4 regions of the Pantoea jilinensis genome follow, and region 3 is predicted to be linked to each of the others. Evidence: predicted binding sites of a transcription regulator. Region 3 holds the regulator's gene; each other region holds the start of a gene.
What was found. The regulator PurR, encoded in region 3, represses purine synthesis genes. The targets are predictions, from matches to a motif close to CANGCAAACGTTTGCNTG.
Positions count from the first base shown of each region.

Region 1: a site for PurR is predicted at 1,400-1,417, ahead of purH (bifunctional phosphoribosylaminoimidazolecarboxamide formyltransferase/IMP cyclohydrolase). Genes of this name have one in related genera too.
Region 2: a site for PurR is predicted at 1,098-1,115, ahead of KTJ90_RS18835 (NCS2 family permease). Genes of this name have one in related genera too.
Region 4: a site for PurR is predicted at 1,086-1,103, ahead of KTJ90_RS12775 (amino acid aminotransferase). Genes of this name have one in related genera too.

Region 1 is NZ_CP077746.1:3,824,832-3,827,037, reverse strand. Features, by position in the region: gene purH (bifunctional phosphoribosylaminoimidazolecarboxamide formyltransferase/IMP cyclohydrolase) at 1-1,253, opposite strand, end outside; rRNA gene KTJ90_RS18005 (16S ribosomal RNA) at 1,886-2,206, shown strand, end outside.
Region 2 is NZ_CP077746.1:4,009,308-4,011,513, reverse strand. Features, by position in the region: gene KTJ90_RS18835 (NCS2 family permease) at 1-1,028, opposite strand, end outside; gene yieH (6-phosphogluconate phosphatase) at 1,180-1,839, shown strand; gene KTJ90_RS18825 (GlxA family transcriptional regulator) at 1,853-2,206, shown strand, end outside.
Region 3 is NZ_CP077746.1:2,257,867-2,260,072, reverse strand. Features, by position in the region: gene punR (DNA-binding transcriptional activator PunR) at 1-669, shown strand, start outside; gene purR (HTH-type transcriptional repressor PurR) at 666-1,691, opposite strand; gene cydH (cytochrome bd-I oxidase subunit CydH) at 1,973-2,062, shown strand; gene KTJ90_RS10655 (C40 family peptidase) at 2,106-2,206, opposite strand, start outside.
Region 4 is NZ_CP077746.1:2,696,623-2,698,828, reverse strand. Features, by position in the region: gene KTJ90_RS12775 (amino acid aminotransferase) at 1-1,021, opposite strand, end outside; gene ompF (porin OmpF) at 1,255-2,206, opposite strand, start outside.

The DNA of each region.
Region 1 (2,206 bases), 1.6 Mb from region 3:
AGCGCATCACGCAGCTCCTGTTCGGTTGGCTGGCGTTTGCTGACCACGCGCAACTGGCTGGCATCCACCATACCGAGATCGCGATCCTGGACCAGCAGGCCACCATTGACGCGTTTGAAATCCAGTGCGGCAGTACGGTTTTGCCACTGACCACAGATCAGCACACGGACATTCTGTTTAGCCGCGGTAATTTTCAGCGCGGCTTCGGAAACGGCGGGTGCGATGATCACCTCAACAAACTGGCGGCTGATAATCGCCTGAGCCGTCGCTTCATCCAGCTCGCGGTTAAAGGCGATGATGCCGCCGAACGCGGAAGTTGGGTCGGTCTGATAAGCCCGCTCATAGGCTGCCAGCAGATCATCACCGGTTGCGACACCACAAGGGTTTGCATGCTTGACGATGACGCAGGCGGGTTCACTGAACTCTTTGACACACTCGAGTGCAGCATCGGTGTCAGCAATATTGTTATAGGAGAGTGCCTTGCCCTGAACCTGCTGCGCAGTGGCCACTGAGGCTTCACTGATATTCTCTTCTATATAGAAGGCTGCATCCTGATGGCTGTTTTCGCCGTAACGCATGTCCTGCTTCTTAATGAAGTTCAGATTCAGGGTACGCGGGAAACGGCCAGCGGGCTGATTGCGTTCACCGTGATAGGCGGGCACCAGGGTGCCGAAGTAGTTAGCGATCATGCTGTCATAAGCGGCGGTGTGTTCGAAGGCTTTGATTGCCAGATCGAAACGGGTCTCAAGCGTCAGTGCGTTCTCATGAGCGTCCATTTCAGCAATGATGGCATCGTAGTCGCCGCTGCTGACCACAATGGCGACATCTTTATGGTTCTTTGCAGCAGAGCGCACCATGGTCGGGCCACCGATGTCGATATTTTCCACTGCATCTTCCAGTGAACATCCTTCACGGGCGACAGTCTGTGCAAAGGGATAGAGGTTAACGACCACCATGTCGATTGGGCTGATATCGTGCTGCGCCATGATGGCATCATCCTGGCCGCGACGACCTAAAATGCCGCCATGCACTTTCGGATGCAGGGTTTTGACGCGTCCATCCATCATTTCCGGGAAGCCGGTGTAGTCAGAGACTTCAGTGACAGCCAGACCCGCATCCGCCAGAAGGCGAGCGGTTCCACCTGTGGAGAGCAGCTCGACACCGCGACTTGAGAGCGCCTGAGCAAATTCGAGGATACCGGCTTTGTCAGAGACACTGAGCAATGCGCGGCGTACAGGACGAGGTTGTTGCATGGTGGTTTATCCCTTGGCTTTGTTTCGCGTATATAAGAGCGTTACGTCAGGCTTCATAGCGGTTTTCTCTTCTATATAGGAAGAAAAGATCAAAAACCTCAGGTAACGCCCCGAAAAGGGGTGTCCGGAATATTGCCCGGCATTGTAGCGAAAACGTTTGCGCGATGCTCGCCTAAATTCATATAGCCCGCTCTGTGTGGATAACATTGTGTGTAACTGCGTATAACAGCGGCTTTTGCTGTGGAATGCAGCGAACGCTCTCTTTTATGCAATTTATGGGTTGCGACTCTCCGACAACTCCCTATAATGCGCATCCATCAACACGGAACACCGGCAACGGGAAGCGGGTTGAGAGGCACAGGAGACTGCGCCGCCGGAGAAAAACTTCTGAAATAGAGGTTGACTCTGCAGGAGGAAAGCGTAATATACGCCACCTCGCGACAGGACGCTAACGCACTGTTCGCACTGCTCTTTAACAATTTATCAGACAATCTGTGTGGGCACTCGCAGGATTGATATCAGCGTCTTAGGACGCAACAAAATATCAAAGCCTCACGAGTGAACACATAATGAAATTCATTATGACGTTTTACAGATGAGCACCGCTTAACTTGTTTAAGCAAATCAAACTTAAATTGAAGAGTTTGATCATGGCTCAGATTGAACGCTGGCGGCAGGCCTAACACATGCAAGTCGGACGGTAGCACAGAGAGCTTGCTCTTGGGTGACGAGTGGCGGACGGGTGAGTAATGTCTGGGGATCTGCCCGATAGAGGGGGATAACCACTGGAAACGGTGGCTAATACCGCATAACGTCGCAAGACCAAAGAGGGGGACCTTCGGGCCTCTCACTATCGGATGAACCCAGATGGGATTAGCTAGTAGGCGGGGTAATGGCCCACCTAGGCGACGATCCCTAGCTGGTCTGAGAGGATGACCAGCCACACTGGAACT
Region 2 (2,206 bases), 1.8 Mb from region 3:
GCGGCCAGCGGTGACAGGAAGGTTACCAGCAGGAACAGCAGGCCGGTCACTACGGCCATCAGCCCGGTACGGCCCCCAATCGCCACGCCCGACGTGCTCTCGATATAGGCGGTCACGGATGAGGTGCCCGCCAGCGCGCCACTCACCGAACTAATGCTGTCGACATAAAGCGCCTGCTGCATGCGCGGGAAGGTGCCGGTTTCATCGGTCAGTCCCGCTTTATCGGTAACGCCGATCAGTGTGCCGGAGGAGTCGAACAGATTGACCAGCATAAAGGAGAAGATCACCCCCGCCATGCCAATGTTGAATGCGCCTTTAATATCGACCTGACCGACTACAGACGTTATCGATGGGGGTGCTGAAAACAGGCCGACAAACTTCACGTCGCCCAGCATCCAGCCGATGCCGGTGGTGATCACCATTGAGATCAACACCGCTGCGTGGATATTGCGTGATGCCAGAATGGCGATAATAAAGAAGCCGAGTGCGCCCAGCAGGACGCTGTGCGAGGTCAGATTCCCTACCGCCACCAGGGTATCGGGATTTGGTACGATAATGCCGGCATTTTTCAGCCCCATCATCGCGATAAACAGGCCGATACCGGCGGTGATGCCAACGCGCAGGCTCAGCGGGATATTGGCAATCATCCAGTAGCGCACCCGCAGCAGCGTCAGGATCAGCAGGCCAACCGCGCCCCAGAAAATCGCGCCCATACCGACCTGCCACGAATAGCCCATCGCCCCGACCACTACAAAGGCGAAGAAGGCATTCAGCCCCATTGCGGGTGCCAGCGCCACCGGCAGATTAGCAAACAGTCCCATCAGAATGCTGCCGAAGGCGGCGATCAGACAGGTGGTCACAAACACCGCCTGGGTATCCATGCCGGCGACGCCGAGGATCTGCGGATTGACGAAGACGATATAGACCATCGTCAGAAAAGTGGTGATACCCGCGATCACTTCGGTGCGCACCGTGGTGCCATGTTCCTGCAGCCTGAAGATGCGCTGCAAAACGCCTTGCTTGCTCATGCCATCCATCCAGAAGAAAAAATCATCGGCGCGTATCCTGGCGATTTTACCGGGGCAATACAATGATTTTTCGCAACCGATTGCCAGTCTCGCAATCTGCGCTGAGTGCGGTAGAGTGTGGAATACACCCCGAATCGAAGGATAGAGTCTGATGTCAGTAGAATGCGTCTTTTTTGATTGCGATGGCACGCTGGTCGACAGTGAGTTGCTCTGTACCCAGGCCTACGTTAACACCTTTGCCCGTTACGGCCTGGCGCTGTCGCTGCAGCAGATGTTTGAAAAGTATAAAGGCGTCAAACTCTACGACATCATTCGTGACGTGGGCGATGCGCATCAGGTAACGCTGCCGATGGAAGAGGTGGAAACAGCTTATCGCGCGGAAGTGGCAAGACTGTTTGATCTGCAACTGCAGCCCATCCCAGGCGCGAAAGCGCTGGTTGAGCAGATAAAAGTGCCGATGTGCGTAGTCTCAAACGGAACCGTAAAAAAGATGCAGCACTCGCTGGGCTTAACCGGCATGCTGCCGCTTTTCGAGGAGCACCTCTACAGCGGCTATGACATTCTGCACTGGAAGCCCGATCCGGAACTGATGTACCACGCCGCAGAACAGATGCAGGTGCCGATTGAGCGCTGCATTCTGGTGGATGACTCCGAAGCGGGCGCCCGCGCCGGTATCGCCGCTGGCATTCCTGTCTACTACTATTGCGCTGACCCACACAACCCTGAACTGGACCACCCGCTGGTGACCCGCTTCGACGATATGGCGCAACTGCCTGCGTTGTGGCGCGCCCGTGGCTGGGATCTGGCGTAGCGCTGGCCAGAATATGACTCGTACCGTCTGGTTTTTAACCCTGCCTGGCGTGATGGCGCTGGATATGACCGGCCCGGCTGAGACGCTGCAGCTGGCGGGCGATCGCTTTTCGCTGCGCTATATTGGTCCGCAGCCGGAGGTGGTCTGCTCCACCGGCATGACCATTGGCGGCATTGAACCCTTACCGGAACAGTTGCCAGCAGGGAGCCTTCTGGTGGTGCCGGGCGTCTATGATTCGCAGATCTGTTATGCCACACCTCAGGCCGCAGAAGCACGCGACTGGCTGAGGCGCCAGAACGCCGCGCTGTGCGCGCAGACCTTTATGCTGGTCTGCGTCTGTTCGGGTGCGCTGCTGGCGGCGCAGGCG
Region 3 (2,206 bases):
CGACGACAGTGTCAGCAGCTGGCCAACGGCTGGCGCGGTCAGCTCAGCATCGCGGTTGACCGTATCGCTAAACCTCAGCGCACCCCGCAACTGGTTAAAGATTTCTATCGCCATTTCCCCGACATGGAGCTGATCATCAGTTATGAAGTTTTTAACGGCGTCTGGGATGCGCTGGCCGATGGCCGGGTAGAAGTGGCCATTGGGGCCACCCAGGCGATTCCGGTGGGCGGACGTTTTGCGTTTCGCGATATGGGCACACTCAACTGGCGCTGCGTGGTCGCGCCCGATCATCCCCTGACGCAGGCGAGCCAGATCGATGACGACACGCTGCGTAGCTGGCCGTCACTGGTGCTGGAAGATACTTCACGCGCACTGCCGCGCCGAATGACATGGACGCTGGATAACCAGCGCAGGCTGGTGGTGCCGGAATGGCAAACCGGGCTGGAGTGCGTGCAGGCGGGATTGTGTGTGGCGATGGTGCCCGGTCATCTTGCCAGGCCACTGCTCGACAGCGGCGATCTGGTTGAACTGACTCTGCCGGTGGCGTTTCCGGACAGTCCCTGCTGTGTCAGCTGGGCTGAGGATCGCGCATCACCGGCGACTGGCTGGTTGCTCAGCTACCTGGGTGATGCGCAAACGCTTAATCAGGAGTGGTTAAGCGAGGATTAACGGCGATAGTCGCGGAATGGACCGTCGGCCACCGAGCGGCGCTCAATCAGCGTAGGGTGTACTTCAATCGTCTGTGACACTTCACGCTTACTGGTGATGCGGTCCAGCAGCATATCCAGCGCTTTTTCACCTAACTGAGCTTTAGGCTGATGCACGGTGGTCAGGGCCGGTGCGAAATAGCGGGCGTTGCGCACATTATCATAACCGATCACCGAAATATCCTGCGGTACGCGCAAACCCATTTCGTCGGCGGCGCAAATTGCACCCATTGCCATGATATCACCACCGCAGAACACCGCCGTCGGGCGCTGTTTCTGTGACAGGATCTGCTGCATCGCCTGATAGCCCGACTCCGGCTCAAAGTCACCCTGGACAATCCACTCGGCGCGCGGCTGAATGCTGGCTTCTTCCAGCGCCTTCAGGAAACCGGCATGACGTCCGCCACCGGTATTACGCTCCATCTGACCGGGGATAGCACCAATGTCGCGGTGACCGCGTTCAATCAGATAGCGTCCTGCCAGATAGCCGCCCTGGAACGCGTTATCCAGAACCGTGTCGGTGAAGTCGGCGCGCGATTCGCCCCAGTCCATTACCACCATCGGGATGTTACGGTTCTCTTCCAGCATCTGCAGCAGGTCGTCTGGATATTCTGAGCACATCACCAGCAGACCATCGACACGCTTCTGCGCCATCATGCTGAGATAGGCGCGCTGTTTTTGCAGATCGTTATGCGAATTCCCCAGAATCAGCGTATAGCCTTTGTCAAAACAGTGATTCTCAATCGCTTCAATAATCTCTGCGAAATAGGGGGCTTCGCTGGAGGTCGCCAGCAGGCCCAGCGTTCTGGTGTGATTCACTTTCAGGCTGCGCGCCACGGCGCTTGGCGAATAGTGCAGTTCTTTTATCGCCTGCCAGACCGCGTTGCGCGTCTCTTCTGCGACAAAGCGGGTTTTATTGATGACGTGCGAAACTGTCGTCGTTGAGACGCCAGCGCGTTTCGCCACATCTTTAATTGTTGCCATGAAAATCGGACTCCAGTGCTTATCTAACTCTATGATAAGCGTAGTGTTAAACGTTTGCGTCTGCTCAGGGTTTTTTCCGCAAAAATGCCGCGTTTCTGGCCGGTTTACAGGCCGCTGGCGAAAATCAAACGCCTGAAAACCGGCGCAAACGGAATCAGGATTGCGCGCGTTGCGCAACAAAGGCGGGATTCTAACAAGGCTGAACGGATAAAACGAGATTTTTACCGGGCCCTGTGGGAAAATGCGATATCCCCACAAATTGTGTGACTAAGGAGCAAACAATGAGTACCGATCTTAAACTGGCTTTAATGACGACTGCGGGCTGTCTGCTGATGATTGTAGCCTTTAGTTTTACCGCCATTCTGCACTAAAAAAAAGCCGGGAATCTCCCGGCTTTTTACGACTGTTTTCTGGTTAGCGTATGGTTTTCGGCGTCATCACACGACGGGCACCAATGTAATGACGCTGCCAGTAATCTTCCCCTAATGCGCTAATCTGAATGTCTTTTCCGGTAC
Region 4 (2,206 bases), 440 kb from region 3:
TAAAGCTGAAGTCACGCTGAGCGCCTTTCTCTGCAAGGGTGTTCACAAACAGCTGACGCATGCGCTGAATGCGCTGGCGCATATCTGACAGCTCCTGCTCCCAGATGGTTCGCAGTGTATCGTTGCCCAGAATAGTGGCGACGATAGCGGCACCATGCGCCGGCGGATTGGAGTAGTTAGCGCGGATGGTGTATTTCACCTGACTGAACGCCGTATCTGCCACGCTGGCTTCAGCCGCCACCACGGTGATGGCACCGACACGCTCGTTATACAGACCAAAGTTCTTGGAGTAGGAGCTGGCGACGATCAGTTCCTGATGCGAGGCGGCAAAAATGCGCAGGCCTTCTGCATCTTCATCCAGACCACGGGCAAAGCCCTGGTAGGCGAAGTCAAACAACGGCAGCCACCCATTGGCCTGTGACAATTCCGCCAGCTGTTGCCACTGCTCAGCGGTTGGGTCAATACCGGTCGGGTTATGGCAGCAGCCGTGGAACAGCACCACATCACCTGGCTGAACCTGCTGCAGCGACGTCAGCATGCCTTCAAAATCCAGCGTATGGTTTGCCGCGTCATAATAGTGGTATTCACAGACTTCAAGACCGGCCGCATTAAACACGTTGTTGTGGTTAGGCCAGCTCGGATTGCTGATCCAGACCCGCTTCACGGAGGTCTGCGTCGCGAGGAAATCTGCTGCCACACGTAACGCACCAGTGCCACCTGGCGTCTGCGCCGTACGGGCGCGGCCTGCCGTGATCAGCGGGCTTTGATTACCGAACAGCAGGACCTGTGTGCAGCGGGCGAAATCAGCCAGGCCATCAATGCTCAGATAGTTTTTGGTGGTTTCGTTTTCCAGCAGGTATTGCTCAGCTTTTTTAACACTGGTCAGCACCGGGGTCTTGCCGGTTTCGTCTTTGTAGACGCCGATACCCAGATTGATTTTTTCAGGGCGGTCATCAGCACGAAACAGATCGGCCAGCCCAAGAATAGGATCGGCGGGTGCAGCAGAGATCGATTCAAACATGTGTCAGGTCCATTAGCGTGAACGTTAGCGGAAAGAGCTGTCAGGTTAACGTCCGGCCAGGGAAATGCCAACCGTTTGCGAGACAAAATCATCAATTTTACCGTGTTCATTTCACGACGAGGAGAAGCTGAATTTCAGGCGAAGTAAAAAGCGGAGTGTCGGGCAGATTTCAGGAATGACAGCCATAAAAAAACGGGGCCGAGGCCCCGTTTTTTAACGCGTCTGAAGCAGGATTAGAACTGGTAAACCAGGCCTACTGCTACAGTGTCATCGGTGTTCAGACCCAGCGCGTTATTGTCATCCAGCTGGTTGATCTGATAATCCACGTAGGTAGACATGTTTTTGTTGAAGTAGTAAGTCGCGCCAACGTCGATGTATTTAATCAGGTCAGCATCGCCAACGCCTTCGATATCCTTGCCTTTAGACTGAACATAAGCAATGGATGGGCGCAGACCGAAGTCGAACTGATACTGTGCAACCAGTTCAATGTTCTGTGCTTTGTTAGCAGAAGCAGCGCTGGTGGTGTTGTTCAGACCAGTCACAACAGAGATTGGTGTAGAGTTACGGGTTTCACCGTACATCGCTGCCAGGTAAACATTATTTGCATCATATTTCAGAGCAGTTGCCCAGTTTTCAGCACGTTTGCCCTGGCCAACAACGTTACCATTGATATCGGTAGTGCCGTCTGCCTGAGAGTTTGTGCGATCGCTGCTGCTGTATGCGCCAACAACACCAACACCGATTGGTGAGGTATAGCTGGTTGATGCGCCCCAGCCGTCGCCGTTAGCACGACGCGTGTCGGTACGCTCGTTTTTACCCTGATACTGAAGTGCGAAGTCCCAGCCATCTACCAGACCAAAGAAGTTGGTGTTGCGGTAGGTCAGCAGGCCGGTGCTACGACCGTTCATGAAGTTATCTGAGTATCCTGAGTCGCCACCGAACTCTGGCAGCATATCGGTCCAGCCGATTGCATCATAAACCACACCGTAGTTACGGCCGTAGTCGATTGAGCCAGCGTCGCCGAATTTCAGACCGGCAAAGCCCAGACGGGTTTTGTTGCCGTTTTGTGCGTCAGAACCTTCAGAGTTATTCGCCTGAATGTTGTATTCCCACTGGCCGTAACCGGTCAGCTGGTCATTAATCTGGGTTTCGCCTTTAAAGCCGAAACGAACGTAAGATTTGTCG